4 regions of the Nonomuraea sp. NPDC049129 genome follow, and region 1 is predicted to be linked to each of the others. Evidence: riboswitches for the same ligand, from Rfam matches in the RefSeq annotation. Region 1 holds a riboswitch; each other region holds the start of a gene.
What was found. Region 1 has a riboswitch for cobalamin ahead of AB0B64_RS46370 (ABC transporter substrate-binding protein). Riboswitches for the same ligand answer to the same signal wherever they lie in the genome.

Region 1 (3,953 bases):
TGCAACTGCTCGACCTTGAACTGCTGGATGAACGTCTGGATCGCGGTCAGGAACGAGGTGACGGCCACCCCGGCGAGCACCAGCGTGGCGGTGCCGCCCGAGCGCCCGGCGGTGTTGCCGAGCACGTACGCGAGGAACACCCCGCCGACCGCACCCGCGAAGGCGGCCACCGGGATGCCGACGGCCGGGGTCGGCACGAGCACGATGACCACGGTGGTGGTCAGCCCGGCTCCGGCCGCGGCGCCCAGCAGATAGGGGTCGGCCAGCGGGTTGCGGAACACCCCCTGGTAGCCGGCCCCCGCGATGGCCAGCAGTCCGCCGACCACGGCCGCCACCAGCACTCTGGGCAGCCGCAGCTCGAACAGCAGCCCCTGCTCCACGGGGGCCAGCCCCGAGTCCACGTGTACGTACGGCAGCCAGTCGAGCGCCTGGAGCACCACCTGCCACGGCGAGATGTCGGCGGCCCCGCCGAGCAGCCCGGCGACCATGGAGACGGCGAGCACGGCCAGCGCGCCCGCCGTCCACATCGGTCTGGACCTCACTGGCGGGTGGCCGCCTTGCCGACGGCGTCGCTGATGGTCTGTGCCAGGTCGACGACCCGCGGGCCCCAGCGCGAGGCGATGTCGTCGTCGAGCTGGATCACCTGGTCACCCTTGACGGCCGACAGTCCCTTCCAGCCGGGGCGCTTGGCCAGCGTGTCCTTGCTCTGCTGGCAGCACTTCACGTCCGCCAGGAAGATCAGGTCCGGGTCTGCCTGGGCGACGAACTCCGCCGACAGCTTGGGGTAGCCGCCCGCCGGGTCCGGCGCCTTGTCGGCGATGTTGGTGAGGCCGAACATGGCGTAGATCTGCCCGATGAACGTGCTGGACGTCGCCGCGTAGGGGGTCTGGTCGAGTTCGTGGTAGTAGGTGAGCTTCTTGTCCTTGGGGGCGTTCGCCGAGAGCTTGTCGAGGGACGTCTTCATGCCAGTCACGACTTGTCCGGCCTTTTCGGTGTTGCCGGTGGCGGCGCCGAGGTCGGTGATCTCGTCGTACGCCTCGTCGAGCTTGGTGGCGGCGGGCTCCAGGAGGACCGGCACGTTCACCTTGCCCAGCTTGGCGACGATGCCGTCGATGTCGTTGGAGACGATCACCAGGTCGGGCTTCTGGGCGACGATGGCCTCGACGTTCGGCTTGAAGCCGGACAGGTCCGTCTTGGGGACACCGGCCGGGTAGTTGGACTGGTCGTCCACCGCGATGACCTGGGGGCCCGCGCCGATGGCGAAGAGCGTCTCGGTATGGCTGGCGGAGAGCGAGACGATCCGCTCCGGCTTTTTGGCGATGCTGACCTTGCCGTTGCCCGCCTCGACCGTCACGGGGAAGGCGGCGGAGCTGGTCGAGCCGGTCGTGCCGGTCGTGCCGGTGGGGCTCGCGGGTGACGGGGTGGTGGTAGTGCTGGTCTGACCACATCCGGCCAGAACGAGCGTTCCCAGCAGCGCGCCCGCGAAGGCCGTGCGTACGGGCCTCACGAGAAGTCCTTTCACACTGTCGGAACCGAGAGACCCGCTTGAGAGCGACGGATCACCCTTTTCCACGAGGGTTGATGACGTCAGCGCGGAGGCAGGCGACCTGGCTATGACAGTTGCGGGACAGCGCCGGACTCGCACCGGACTTCGCTGCAACTCTGCGCGTCGGACAGACGCTATCAATGCGCCAGATGCGCGTTAAGTCAAGGGGTGCCCAATTGGGCTTCCGCCTCGGCGATGATCTCTTGCAACCTGAGCCCGTGGGCCGCGTCCAGCGGGTGGCCGCCGCCCTGGCGTACGGTCCGCGCGAACTCCTCGGCGATGGTCTCGAACGGATCGTCGTCATCACTGGGCAGCAGCGTCGCGCTGCCCGTCCTGCCGTACACCGCGACACTGGCCGGCGGCAGGTCACCGGCGGCGGCCATGCACAGCGACGCCTCGCTGGCCGCGCCGCCCTCGTGATCGAGCAGCAGTCCGGTCCAGCCGAGCGGGTTGCCGTGCGCGCGCACGCCGGTCACCCGGCCGAGCGCGGCGTCGAGCAGGTCGACCACGTGCGGCCCGACGTCCAGGAGCGCCCCGCGCTCGAGCCGCCACGGGGTGCCGAAGAGGTGGCCGCCCAGCAGGACATCGGAGATGTTCGCGGCGTGACCGCCGAACGCCTCGATTTCCGCGCAGCGCGCCAGGAACTCCCTGACCTGCTTCATATAACGCATGCTGAGCACCATCTGGGAGGCCACACCGGCCTCACGCACGGCATCGGCGAGCCGCCGCGCGTTCTCCAGCGAGTCGGCGAGCGGCTTCTCCAGCAACAACGCCTTCCCGGCCTTCGCCGCGCGCACCCCCAATTCGGCCTGTACGCCCGGCGGCACGCAGAACGCCACGGCCTCGCACGCCTCGAACAACTCCTCGACCCGCTCGAACACCGGCGCCCCCAGCCGAGCGGCAGCCTCCGGACGCCGAGCCCACACGCCGGCGAACCGGAGATGCGGGCTGTTGACCAGCATGGGCGCATGCGCGCGCTCCGCCCACGGCCCCGCCCCGACCAACCCGACCGACACCGGCTCCATTCATCCCCCTTGATCCGCCACAACCCTAATGCGGTTCCTAGGAATGTTCTCCGGGTATCCGGGCTTCCGCTCCCCCGCAGGGGTGTCCGCTCCGAGGGACTCCTGCCACGACAAACCGTCACAGGGATCGAGACAGTCGTGTGACGGACCGCTCCGGGGAATTCCGGTGGTCACCCCGCCGCGTCGCGCCATTGGCGCAGGGCGTGTTCAGGGCGGTGGGCCACCGTGCCGGAGTCGATGACGATGGTCTGTCCCGTGATGCACCGGGACTCAGCCGAGGCGAGGAAGGCGACGAGGTCGGCCACGTCGTCCGGGGTGCAGGCCCAGGGCAGCAGCCGTTCGGCCGCCTTGTCGGCCAGCCGCTCCCGGCCGAGGGCCTGCGCGGCCGCGTCGGTCAGGACCAGTGCGGGCGCGATGGCGTTGCAGCGGATGCCGCGCGAGCCGTACTTGGTGGCCACATAGCGCACGAAACCGGTCAGCGCCGCCTTCGAGGTGCCGTACGCGACGTGCGCGACGTCGCCCAGCAGGCCCGAGACCGACGAGGTGACGACGAACGCGCCGCCGTCGGCCATCACGGGGGCCGCGTGCTTGACCATGAGCAGGCAGCCGCGCAGGTTCACCGCCATCGTGCGGTCCCATACGGCGACGTCGAGGTCCTCGAGGTCGCGGTCGCGGCCGTAGGTGCCGGGGTCGAGCGCGGCCGCGTTGGAGTGGACGATATCCAGGCGGCCGAACGAGGCGAGCAGGTCACCGATCGCCTCGGCCACCTGCTTCTCGTCCGACACGTCACAGACGAGCGCCGTGGCCGTGCCGCCCCTGGCGCGGATGGCGGTGGCGACCGACTTGGCCCCCGCCGCGTGCACGTCCAGGACGCCCACGCAGGCACCCTCGGCGGCCAGGCGCGACGCGCACGCCGCGCCGATGCCCGACCCCGCGCCCGTCACCAGGGCAACCCGCCCATCGAACCGACCCGGCGCGGCACTCACCACGTCACCCGCAGAGCCGTCAGCCCCCGGCCCACGAGGGACTTGCGGTAGACGATGGGCTCGTCGGCGAGCCTCAGCGAGGGTAGGCGGCGGCCGAGCACGTCGAGCGCCGTCCGAAGCTGCAGTCGGCCGAGCGCGGCGCCCACGCAGAAGTGGATGCCGTAGCCGAACACCATGTGGGCGTCGGCGTTGGGCCGGTCGATGACGAACCGGTCCGGGTCGGGGAAGACGGTCTCGTCGTGGGCGGCGGAGTCGGTGGAGAGGAGTACCAACGACTTTTCCGGAATTATCACGTCGTGTAGCGAAATATCCGTGGTGGCGTACCGGAACGACCCGAGGGAGGCGCCGTCGATGCGCATGCACTCCTCCACCGCGTTCTGGATCAGCGGCGGCGCG
Region 2 (3,953 bases), on a different contig from region 1:
GCACGCCGAGCACCGCCGCCGGCCTGCCGGCCCCGTCGGCGACCAGTTCGAGCAGCCGGAACAGGGCGGTCGGGGCGTTGCCGATCGCCACCACGGCGCCGTCCAGCCGGTCGCGCCACAGCTCCAGGGCGGCGGCGCTGCGTGTGGTGCCGAGGCGTTCGGCCAGCTCCGGCACGCCTGGCTCGCCCAGAGTGCACACCACGTCGTTGCCGGCGGGCAGCCTGCGCCTGGTGACGCCGGAGGCGACCATCTGCGCGTCGCACAGCACGGGCGCGCCGCGCCGCAGCGCCGCGCGGGCCCGGACGACCACCGAAGGCGACCAGTCCAGGTCGGCGACGAGGTCGGTCATGCCACACGCGTGGATCATCCGCACCGCCACCTGGGCCACATCCGGGGGCATCCCGGTGAGGTCGGCCTCGGCACGGATGGTCGCGAATGAGCGCCGGTAGATCTCGGCGCCGTCGCGCAGGTAGTCGGTCACTGCTGCCTTTCCTCGTATCGGTCGAAGCTGACCGCCATCAAAGCGGTCGTTCCTCGTAGCCGTCGGCGGTGGCCACCATTTGGACCACCCGGCCGCGGGGCAGCCCGCAGCGCCGCTCGCAACCCGCCCAATGCACCGGCGTCGCAGCGGGCGCGTCCAGGGTCGCCACCCACCGCCGTACGTCCTCCTGCACGTCCGCCAGCGACTTGGCGCAGCCGGGACGTCCGGTGCAGGCGCTCACCCCGACCCAGGGCGACGCCGGATCGGTCACCAGCCCTGCCGCGGACAGCTGCCGCACCGCCCGCTCGGCCGCGGCGGGGGACAGGTCCAGCAGGACGACCGTCCGCCACGGCGTCAGCCGTACGGGAACCGCCCCGCCGTCGTCGGCGGTGTCGGCGATAGCGCGTACCTGAGCGGCGGACAGCCGCCCGAGCGGCACCACGGCCTCCAGCGCCACGCGGCCGTCCCGCTGATCGACAGGTCCGGGACGATGGGCCGAGCGGGGAGAGGATGCGTCCAGAGCGGTCGTCGCACGCTCGCCCGCAACGCCGAGGTGGGCGGCGATTCGGGCGGGACCGTCCGCTAACTCCGCGATCCGCCACGCGCCCCGGTCACGATCGGAAAGCCCGCGCTCCCGTTCGTCGAGGAACGCCTCGGCGGCGGCGATCATCTGCCCGACCGCCGCGTCACGAGGCACGACAAGCCCGGTGTCCACGCCCGCCAGCAGCAGTGACACCCAGGCGTCACCGCCCGCCACCGCGCCGTCGGGCAGTGCCGCCCAGGCGTCACCATTCACTGCCGCAGGCACGAGAGTGACATCGGCGGCCAGCTGCCGCATGTCACCCGTGCCGTCGTCCAGCGCGAACAGGAAGCGCCCTGGCAGCCCGGCCAGCCGGGTCCGCGCGCACAGCGCCAGGTCCAGGGCCTCGACCAGGGGTTGCGTGTCCACCAAACCCGCAGGACCGCGGCCGCCGAGCGGCGAGGCGACGATGTTGCGTACCCGTTCGTGCGCGGCCGAGGGCAGCAGCCCGACGCCGGCGATCCGTTCGGCGAAGACGGCCGGCGCGCGCAGGCCCCGCACCTGTACGTTCGCCCGCGACGTGAGCTCGACCACCCCGGAGCCCAGCTCCGCCGCGCAGGCCGCCAGCTCGCGGAGCTGGACGCCGGAGACCGCGCCGCCGGGCAGGCGGACCCGGGCCAGCGGGCCGTCGGCGGCCTCGTGCACCTGGAGCGCTCCCGGACAGGCGTCGGGCCGGACCCGTCCGGAAAAGTCGGCTATGGACACGATGAGGATGGTAACGCCACTTCTGGTGGAGGTTGCTCCTGCCGTAGGCTCCTGGGTAGGCGATGGCAAAGGGAGGAAGCCGGTGCGAATCCGGCGCGGTCCCGCCACTGTGACCGGGGAGCGAACCCCACCGCAGGCCACTGCCCGGCAACGGGTGGGAAGGCCGGGGTGAGCGCTGATCCGGGAGCCAGGAGACTCCTGCCGTCGCGACACCCACGACCGGGGCGAGGACCCCGAGGGAGGATCGTGCCGTGCCTGGCGACAGCCATACCGTCCTGCTGCTCTCCACCTCCGACACCGACCTGCTGAGCGCGCGTGCCTGTGGCGCCGCCTACCGTCTGGGCAACCCCGCCCGGCTCGACCCCGACGATCTGCCCGGCCTGCTGGAGGGGGCCGACCTGGTCGTCGTACGGCTGCTCGGCGGTCGCCGCGCCTGGCAGGAGGGGCTCGACGCGCTGCTGGCCGGGCCCCGTCCGGTCGTGGTGCTGGGCGGCGAGCAGGCGCCGGACGCCGAGCTGATGGAGCTGTCCACGGTGAGCGGCGGCGTCTGCGCCGACGCGCACGCGTACCTGGCGCACGGCGGGCCCGCCAACCTGACCGAGCTGCACGCCTTCCTGTCCGACACCGTCCTGCTGACCGGGCGCGGGTTCGCGCAGCCGGCGCCCACGCCGTCCTGGGGGCGGCTGGAGCGCGAGGCACGGTCACACGAGGGGCCCGTGATCGGGGTGCTCTACTACCGGGCGCACCACATGGCGGGCAACACGGCCTTCGTCGAGACGCTCTGCGCCGCCGTCGAGGAGGCGGGCGGGCAGGCGCTGCCGGTGTTCTGCTCCTCGTTGCGCACCGCCGAACCCGAGCTGCTGGAGACCCTGCGGGCCGCCGACGCGCTGGTGGTGACCGTGCTGGCGGCGGGCGGCTCGCGTCCCGCGACGGCGGGCGCGGGCGGGGACGACGAGGCGTGGGACGTGGGCGCGCTGGCCGCGCTCGACGTGCCGATCCTGCAAGGTCTGTGCCTGACCACGTCCAGGCAGGCGTGGGAGGACAACGACGACGGCCTGTCGCCGCTGGACGCCGCCTCGCAGGTGGCCATCCCCGAGTTCGACGGGCGGATCATCACGGTGCCGTTCTCCTTCAAGGAGATCGATCCGGACGGGCTGACCGTCTATGTCGCCGACCCGGAGCGGGCCGCGCGGGTGGCGGGCATCGCCGTACGCCACGGGCTGCTGCGCCACACCCCGCCCGGCGGGCGGCGGCTGGTGGTGATGCTGTCGGCGTACCCGACCAAGCACTCGCGCGTCGGCAACGCCGTCGGGCTGGACACCCCCGCCAGCACCGTACGGCTGCTGGCCCGGCTCGCCGAAGCGGGCTACGACCTGGGCGAGGGCTTCCCCGGCGTGGCCGAGCAGGACGGCGACGCGCTCATCCACGCGCTCATCGCCGCGGGCGGCCAGGACCAGGACTGGCTGACCGAGGAGCACCTGGCGGGCAACCCGGTACGCATCTCCGCCGCCTCCTACGAACGCTGGTACCGCACACTCCCCGCCGGCCTGCGCACCGGGATCGAGCGGCACTGGGGACCCCCGCCCGGCGAGCTCTTCGTCCATGACGGCGACATCGTCCTGGCGGCGCTGCGCGCCGGGAACGTCGTGGTCATGGTCCAGCCGCCACGCGGCTTCGGCGACAACCCGATCGCCATCTACCACGACCCCGACCTGCCGCCCAGCCACCACTACCTGGCCGCCTACCGCTGGCTGTCGGCCGAGTTCGGCGCGCACGCGATGGTGCACGTGGGAAAGCACGGCAACCTGGAATGGCTGCCGGGCAAGTCGGCCGGCATGTCCGCCTCGTGCGGCACCGACGCGGCCATCGGCGACCTGCCGCTGATCTACCCGTTCCTGGTCAACGATCCGGGCGAGGGCACCCAGGCCAAGCGGCGGGCGCACGCGGTGCTGGTGGACCACATGGTGCCGCCGATGGCGCGGGCGGAGACGTACGGCGACATCGCCCGGCTGGAACAGCTCCTGGACGAGCACGCCACCATCGCCGCCATGGACCCGGCCAAGCTCCCGGCGATCCGCGCCCAGATCTGGACACTGATCCAGGCCGCCCGACTCGACCACGACCTCGGGCTGGCCGATCGGCCGCACGACACCGAGTTCGACGACTTCATCCTGCACGTGGACGGCT
Region 3 (3,953 bases), on a different contig from region 1:
AAGCCCTTGGGCGTCCGGCTCGTGCGGGCCGTCCGGGCACTCGGCGTCGGACGTGGCCGGATCGCAGGCGAACCGGCAGCCGGGCACCACGTTCACCGGGGGAAGCTGGGCGGCCAGCGCGCGCACGATGGTGGACTTGGCGGTGCCCTTCTCACCTCGTACCAGCACACCGCCCACCCGGGGCGAGACGGCGTTGAGCACCAGCGCCAGCTTCAGGTCGTCGAGCCCGACGACGGCGCTGAACGGATACGAGACGATCAAGACAGGACCTTCCGTACGTTCAAGACAGGATCTTCCGGTTGACGTGGGCGACCCGCCAGCCGCCTCGCGTGACGGTCAGTTCGGTGACGGACAGCGGCGCGAGATCGAAACGGGCGGCGCGCAGGGGGTCCAGCCCCAGCGCATGGCCGAGGGCCGCCCGGATGGCGCCCGCGTCGCAGACGGCGACCGCCTCGGGCTCCGCGCGTACCGAGTCGAGCCAGCCGGCCACCCGCGCCGCCAGCACGGCCAGGCTCTCCCCGCCGTGCGGCGCCGCGTCCGGATCCGCCAGCCAGCTCGCCAGCGCGTCCGGCTCCTCCCGCGCGACCCGCCCGTACGGCAGGCCGCGCCACCGGCCGTGATCCGCCTCGGCGAGCGCGGCGACCACGCACGCTTCCCGGCCGAGCGCGGCGGCGGTCTGCCGCGCCGCGACACTGGGAGCGACCCACGCCACCGAGCCGCCCGCCACCGAGCCGGTCAGCGCCGAGCCGGTCGCCGCCGAGCCGACCGCCATCGAGTCGGCCACCACCGAAGCCAAGCCGTGTGCTCTGGCCAGGCTCGCCGTGTCGGCGTCCTCATCGGCCAGGGGAAAGCAGGCGGTCCGCATCCCCGGCGTGCTGGCGTGCCGGACGAACAGCACGCCGGCTCAGCCCGGCGAGACGGCAGTCGCGGGTACGGCCGCCGCCCGCCGCGCCGCCCTGTCGCTCACCCACCCGAACAGCACACCGAAGGCCGTCCAGAAGACGAGCTGCGTCCCCAGCGACACGAGCCTGAACTGCCACAGCAACGTGGCAGGAAAGCCCTCGGGCACCTCGTCCACGGTCGGCAGCAGCAGCCACGCGGCGACCACCGGGACCAGGTACGCGACCCCTGCCGTGACCCACCGCGCCCATGGCCCGGCGGTCACCCGGCGCGCGGTCGCCACCGCGATCGCGATCGCGGCCAGGCCGACAAGGATCATCACGACATAGAGGGCGGTCCGGCTGTTGATCGTTTCCGGGTCTCCGACAGCCGGCGGATTGGCCGGATATTTCACGAACGGTACGAGGATCACCGCCCCGAACGCCGCCCCGGCGGCGGCGAGCGCCAGCCCGCCCTCCGACCGGGGACCGACCCGGCCCCGCAGACCCGCGTACACCAGGGCGAAGACCCCTCCCACGGCCAGCCCGTACAGGCCGGTGGCTAGGAAGAGCCCGGCCTTCTGGCCTGGCCTGCTGACCAGCTCCGCCTCGCCGTGGTCATGGCCAGGTTCCTGCGCGGCGTGCGCCTGTTCCAGTGCGATGGCACTGTCCACCTGCGGTTCCCCGAAGGCGAAGGCGAAGCCGCCCGCGATCAATCCGGCCAGCAGGCCCAGAAGCAGGCCCCTGACCAGCAGGGTGCGTACCATGCCGAGGTCTAGTGGCAGGGCACGCCGAGCAGGTGACGCCCGTCGTGCATGAGTTCGTGCAGGTACGCACCCGTCTGCGAGATGGCGCCGTTGTCCATCAGCACCAGGTAGGCGACCAGCAGCAGTACCGGTACGGCCAGCAACCACAGCCGCAGACGGGGGAACGGAATGACGGTAGGAGCGGACAGACCACTCATCAGTGCCTCCTCAGGGATGACGCGTCCCAACAAATGAGGTCACGGAGGCCCAAGCGACCTGGCTCCCGGGATCTACGTCCCGGATACAGTGGCGCGTCCGCACCGGCATCTCACCGGATTTCCCTTGGACAACCGTGAAATCTACCGGAACGTATCCTTTCCTCCCGTTCGCGTCAACACATCGAGGAAGGCTGACGTTGGCGGGGTGAAGCGCGCACGGCTGGTCGCGGGTGCCACTCGCGGCGGGATGGAGCGGAGGTTGGAGGCGTATCGGGCAACGGAGTCGGCGATGGCGTCCGTGTCCACGTCCAGCGCCGTGGCGTTGATGTTGGCGATGGTGTCGCACGCCTGGTGGCAGCAGGCGTCGTAGGCGACCCCGGCCGTCCCGCCGAACAGCGCCGCCTCAGCGGCCGTCTTGATCCCCTCGGCGCCGGTGAAGATGCCGCCGGCCGGGATCCCGACCGCGATGAACGGCCCGTAGTCCGAGCGCCCGTCGAAGTCCGTGCCCACCGTGGGCAGGCCGCGGGAGCCGTAGAACGCCGCCAGCTGCTGCTCGATCTCGGCCGAACCGGGCGGACCGGCGGGAGAGCCGACGTTGTCGGAATTGTCGCCGTCGTACAGCTTGTAGGCGTAGTTCGGCGTGGCCACCATGTCGAAGTTCAAGTACACCCGGATGCGGTCCCGCTGCGCCTGCGACAGCGACCCGACGTACTGATCGGAGCCGAGCAGCCCGATCTCCTCGGCCGCCCAGAAGGCGAAGCGGACCTTGTTCCTGACCGGGTAGAGCGCCATCTCCTCGGCGACCTCCAGGATCGCCGCGCTGCCCGAGCCGTTGTCGTTGATGCCGGGCCCCGCCGTCACGCTGTCGAGGTGCGCGCCCACCATGACGACATTGCGCGGGTCGCCGAAGCGGGTCTCGGCGATCACGTTGTCCGTGCTGCCGAGCACGAGGTTGGCGTCGACCTTGAGGTGTACGGTCGCGCCCGGCGTGCTCGCGAGTTCGTTGCCCACGGCGAAGTCGGCGAACACCATGGGGATCCCGCCCCGCCACTCGCCGATGTCCAACGGGAACGCGTCAGTACGACCCGGCTGGCCTTCGTTGAAGATGATGAGCCCGGTCGCACCCGCCGCGGCCGCGTTCTGCACCTTCGTGACGAACGGGCAGGTGCCGCGCTGGACGAGCGCGACACGTCCGGCCACGAACCCGGCGAAGTCCGCCGCTTCGCAGCCACTGGTCGAGGTCGGCGTGGGGGTGGGTGGCAGCGTGAGGTCCACGCCCTGGACCGGCGCGGTCACCTCGCCCGACGGGGAGGGCTGGAAGGTGAAGAAGTCCTCGTTCGGTAGGTACGTCTTCGCGCTCGGCGCGGTGAGCGCCAGCGTCGGCGGGGTGTTCTCGGCCCAGCTCTCGACGAAGTTGATCGGCTGCCGCGTGACCTTGTATCCGGCCTTGCGCAGTTTGTTCGCCACGTAGTCGCGGGAGGCGTCGTAGCCGCTGGTGCCGGTCGCGCGGATGCCGCCGTGGGCGGTGGTGATGTCCTGCAGGGCTCGCAGGTGCTTGGCGACGTTCGTCCCCTTGACCTGCTTGACCAGCAGCTTGGCGAAGACGTCGTCCAGGCCGTCGGCGTTGGCGGGCACGGCCATGGCGATGGTCACGGAGAGCGCGGTGACCAGGATGGTGATGACTCTGCGCATTCGGATTCCCCCTGTGGGACAGGAACGGGAAGGCAGACGATCCCCGAGTCTCGCCGAACGCGAACGTAACCCGGCCCCGTAACCGTTGAAAAGACCCCCAGTTGAAAGACCCCCGGCGCCGCGCTTGGTGCGGAGAGAGGGCGGCCCCGCGTGGTACATGGGACCGCCCCAGGTCAGCGGGCCGGCCGGGATGAGCGGGTCAGCGGACGCGGCTGAACGGGACCGCCCAAGGCCGGCGGGCTAGCGGACGCGGACGAAGACGGGGTTGGAGTAGAACCACAGGTCCTGCCACGGGCTCTCCTTGCCGTCGGCCGCCGGCTCCATCTCGTCGGTGCTGGTGCCGCGTACCCGCAGGTAGCTGTCGGTCTGCACGTCGCTCAGCGTGTGCCGGATGACGTAGTCCCGGCCCTGCCGACGCC
Region 4 (3,953 bases), on a different contig from region 1:
GAAAGTCGTCTACGTCGATCGCGACCCGGTCGTCGCCACCCACGCCAGGGCGCTGCTGGAGGAGGCGGGCCGGGCCGTCTTCGTCCAGGCCGATCTGCTCGACCCCGACGAGGTGCTGGCGCAGGCGTCCCGCTTCCTGGACCTGAACGAGCCGGTGGGCGTGCTGCTGGTCTCGATCCTGCACTTCATCCCGGACGCCCGTGACCCGGGCAAGATGGTGACCAGGCTGCGCGAGGCGGTGGCGCCCGGCAGCTACCTGGTGCTCACCCACGCGACCTCGCGGGGACGGTTCGAGGAGGGCGCCACGCCGCTCCACCGGCCCACCTCGGCCGGGGCGGGTACCGACCGGACTCCGAGGGAGATTCGGGCGTTCTTCGGGGACTTCGAGCTGGTCGAGCCGGGCCTGGTGCACGCCCCCGACTGGCGTCCCGACCGGCCCAGGCTGGTCAGCGAGCCCTCGCTGCCGTCGTACCTGCTCGTCGGTGTGGGCGAGAAAACATCATAGTTCTTCCCGACTTTTCGTGATCCCTGATAATGACAACCCTGATGTGTAACAGTGCGTTAAGTGTCAGTGACCTGGGGTAGTTATGGGGTGCGAGGGGAGGACGCCATGCGCCGACGGGGGTTCTTCGCGCTCGGCCTGGCGGTGGCGGCCTGCGCGACAGGATGTGGCACGGAGGGGAGCCTCGGCGGACGCGCCGTCAACGCGGCCGGCCTCTCGGGCCGGTTCGCGATCGTCCCCGGCGCCGGACGCTGGGCCCGCGTCGCCAAGACGCTCGTCAAAACCGCCCGCGACGCCGGTTTCCCGGTCTCCGGCACGCCGCCCGTCACCCGGATCACCGTCACCGGGCTGCCCGCGCTGGCCGCGACCGAGCTCAACAACGGGCTGTCGTTGCTCGACACCGCCACGCCGCTGGCCCGGCTCACCGGCCAGATCGAGGTGGTGGTGGTGCCCGCACACTCCAAGTTCGCCACCTTCGACCAGTTCGGCGCGCAACTGGTCGCCCACCCCGACCGCACGCCCCTGACGGGCGGCCCGCAGGGCGAGCCCGACCACCTGCTGTTCGGGCTGATCGCCAAGGGCCTCGGCGCCGACACCCGGCAGGTCGACTACACCGGTTTTCCCGGCAGCGAGGAGGCCTCGGCCGCGCTCCTCGGCGGCAAGGCCGCGGCGGCGACCGGCACGCTCGCGGACTGGCGCCGCGCCATCGGCAAGGGCCTGGTCAGGGTGCTCGCCGTCTCCAGCGCGCGCCGGGTGGACGGCATCGAGGCGCCGAGCCTGCTGGAGTGCGGGGTGCGGGTGGACTTCGCCGACTGGTGCGCGGCCGTGGGGCCCGAAGGCATGACCGATGACGGCAAGGCCGTCGCCATCCGGCTCTGCGACGAGGTCACGGGGTCCGACTCGTGGCGGGCGGCCTGCCGGGCGGAGGGATGGACCTCGATCCCGCTCAGCGGCGACGACTTCGAACAGTGGCTGGCCTCGGAGATCGGCAGGACCAGGGCCGTGCTCCGCGATCTGGGCATGCTCGACACCGCTGACACAACATGCTGGGGTAGTTGCGCCAAGGGCCACTAGATGTAGGATTCTGATCGTCGCTGGTTCGCCCCTCGGGGCGGAGCAAAAGGGAACCCGGTGCGATTCCGGGGCTGCCCCGCAGCGGTGAGCGGGAACGACCGCCGTCACGAGCACTGGAGATCTCCGGGAAGCGACGGCCAGTAGGAATGATCGACCATGCCCGCGAGCCCGAAGACCTGCCGGCGACGTTGGGGGAGCCAGCCGGCTCCGCCCATCGAAGTGTCCATGGCCTCGAGGGAGGGCCGGGGGCGTCGGCGGCCGTGGAGTCCAGGGCCGCCGTGCTCTCACGCGCCCTCACGGGGATGAGCTCGCGAGGAGAGAGCACGTGACGCAGATCATTGAGGCCGATCACCAGCCGGCCACGGCCGATCACCAGCCGGCCACCGTCGACCGGCGGCTGGCGATCGAGGAGGCCGCCGCACGAGTGATCACCGATCCGGCCAACTCCCGGATCGCCGCCCGGCTCCTGGCCGAGGAGATCGCCGACGAGGCGGCCGGGCACGGCGTGCGGACCTTCTCCGAGTCCATCGCCGCCAGCCACGCCGCCGGGCTGATCCAGGACTCGCTCGCCGCCTTCGTCGGCGCGCACGCCGCCGAGCTCGACGCGCTCGTCTCCGGCGAGGCGGACGACCGCTTCGAGTATTTCGGGTTGCGTACGGTCTACGACCGCTACCTGCTGCGGCACCCGGAGTCGCGGACCGTGCTCGAACGGCCGCAGCACTTCCTGCTCCGCGTGGCCTGCGGGCTGTCGGAGACGGTCGCCGAGGCCGCCGAGCTGTACGGCCTCATGTCCACGCTGTCGTACCTGCCGAGCTCGCCGACGCTGTTCAACTCCGGTTCGCGCCGGCCGCAGCTGTCGTCGTGCTTCCTGCTCGACTCGCCGCGCGACGAGCTGGAGTCGATCTACGACCGCTACGGGCAGGTGGCCAGGCTGTCGAAGTACGCCGGGGGCATCGGCATCGCGTGGACCCGGGTGCGCTCGCGCGGATCCCTCATCAAGGGCACCAACGGGCACTCCAACGGCATCGTGCCCTGGCTGCGCACGCTCGACTCCTCCGTCGCCGCCGTCAACCAGGGCGGGCGCCGCAAGGGCGCGGCCTGTGTCTACCTGGAGACCTGGCACGCCGACGTCGAGGAGTTCCTGGAGCTGCGCGACAACACGGGCGAGGACGCCCGGCGTACGCACAACCTCAACCTGGCCAACTGGGTGCCGGACGAGTTCATGCGGCGGGTGGAGGCCGACGAGGTCTGGTCGCTGTTCGACCCCAAGCAGGTCCCCGACCTCACCGACCTGTACGGCGAGGCGTTCACCCGCGCCTACCGCGCCTACGAGGCCGACGGCCGCTACACCCGGCAGCTGCCCGCCCGGACCCTCTACGGCCGGATGATGCGCACCCTCGCCCAGACCGGCAACGGCTGGATGACGTTCAAGGACGCCGCCAACCGCACCTCCAACCAGACGGCCCGGCCCGAGAACGTCATCCACCTGTCCAACCTGTGCACCGAGATCCTCGAGGTCACCAGCGACGGCGAGACGGCGGTGTGCAACCTCGGCTCGATCAACCTCGCCGCCCACCTGACCGGCGAGGGCGTCGACTGGGCCCGGCTGCGCGCGACCGTCCGTACGGCGGTGCGCTTCCTGGACCGGACCATCGACCTGGGCTTCTACCCGACCGCCGAGGCCGAGGCGGCCAACAAGCGCTGGCGGCCGATCGGGCTCGGCGTGATGGGCCTGGCCGACGTCTTCTTCACGCTCCGGCTGCCGTTCGACTCGCCCGAGGCGCTGGGGCTGTCGACCCGCGTCGCCGAGGAGATCGCCCTGGCCGCCTACGACACCTCCGCCGATCTGGCCGTCGAGCGCGGCCGGCATCCGTCGTACGAGGAGACCAGGGCGGCGGGCGGCGTCTTGCACCCCGACCACTACGGCGCCGCCGCGTCGCCGCGCTGGGACGAGGTGCGCGCGAAGATCGCCGCGACCGGGCTGCGTAACTCGCTGATGGTCGCCATCGCCCCGACCGCGACCATCGCCTCCATCGCCGGGTGCTACGAGTGCATCGAGCCGCAGGTGTCCAACGTGTTCAAGCGCGAGACGCTGTCGGGGGAGTTCCTCCAGGTCAACCGCTACCTGGTGGCCGACCTCCAGGCTCGCGGGCTGTGGACGCAGCGGATGCGCGACGACCTCAAGCGGGCGGACGGCTCGGTCCAGGACATCGCGGGCATCCCCGATGACCTCAAGACCTTGTACCGGACGGCCTGGGAGCTGCCGCAGAAGGCGCTCATCGACCTGGCCGCGGCCCGTCAGCCGTACATCGACCAGTCGCAGTCGCTCAACCTGTTCATGGCCAGCCCGACGATCGGCAAGCTGTCGTCGATGTAC

Region 2: another riboswitch for cobalamin. It lies ahead of cobN (cobaltochelatase subunit CobN); the one in region 1 lies ahead of AB0B64_RS46370 (ABC transporter substrate-binding protein).
Region 3: another riboswitch for cobalamin. It lies ahead of AB0B64_RS38635 (CbtB-domain containing protein); the one in region 1 lies ahead of AB0B64_RS46370 (ABC transporter substrate-binding protein).
Region 4: another riboswitch for cobalamin. It lies ahead of AB0B64_RS35585 (ribonucleoside-diphosphate reductase subunit alpha); the one in region 1 lies ahead of AB0B64_RS46370 (ABC transporter substrate-binding protein).

The regions. Positions count from the first base shown of each region.
Region 1 covers NZ_JBEZDU010000023.1:16,808-20,760, forward strand. Annotated here, with positions in the region: gene AB0B64_RS46365 (iron ABC transporter permease) at 1-527, opposite strand, end outside; gene AB0B64_RS46370 (ABC transporter substrate-binding protein) at 539-1,507, opposite strand; cobalamin riboswitch at 1,580-1,700, opposite strand; gene AB0B64_RS46375 (Gfo/Idh/MocA family oxidoreductase) at 1,708-2,571, opposite strand; gene AB0B64_RS46380 (SDR family oxidoreductase) at 2,742-3,557, opposite strand; gene AB0B64_RS46385 (cytochrome P450) at 3,554-3,953, opposite strand, start outside.
Region 2 covers NZ_JBEZDU010000015.1:269,229-273,181, reverse strand. Annotated here, with positions in the region: gene AB0B64_RS38675 (precorrin-8X methylmutase) at 1-481, opposite strand, end outside; gene cobG (precorrin-3B synthase) at 519-1,766, opposite strand; cobalamin riboswitch at 1,795-1,983, shown strand; gene cobN (cobaltochelatase subunit CobN) at 2,018-3,953, shown strand, end outside.
Region 3 covers NZ_JBEZDU010000015.1:259,757-263,709, reverse strand. Annotated here, with positions in the region: gene AB0B64_RS38650 (VWA domain-containing protein) at 1-261, opposite strand, end outside; gene AB0B64_RS38645 (histidine phosphatase family protein) at 281-898, opposite strand; gene AB0B64_RS38640 (CbtA family protein) at 905-1,645, opposite strand; gene AB0B64_RS38635 (CbtB-domain containing protein) at 1,654-1,842, opposite strand; cobalamin riboswitch at 1,877-2,006, opposite strand; gene AB0B64_RS38630 (M28 family peptidase) at 1,984-3,534, opposite strand; gene AB0B64_RS38625 (hypothetical protein) at 3,775-3,953, opposite strand, start outside.
Region 4 covers NZ_JBEZDU010000013.1:202,118-206,070, reverse strand. Annotated here, with positions in the region: gene AB0B64_RS35595 (SAM-dependent methyltransferase) at 1-505, shown strand, start outside; gene AB0B64_RS35590 (tripartite tricarboxylate transporter substrate-binding protein) at 611-1,576, shown strand; cobalamin riboswitch at 1,581-1,775, shown strand; gene AB0B64_RS35585 (ribonucleoside-diphosphate reductase subunit alpha) at 1,902-3,953, shown strand, end outside.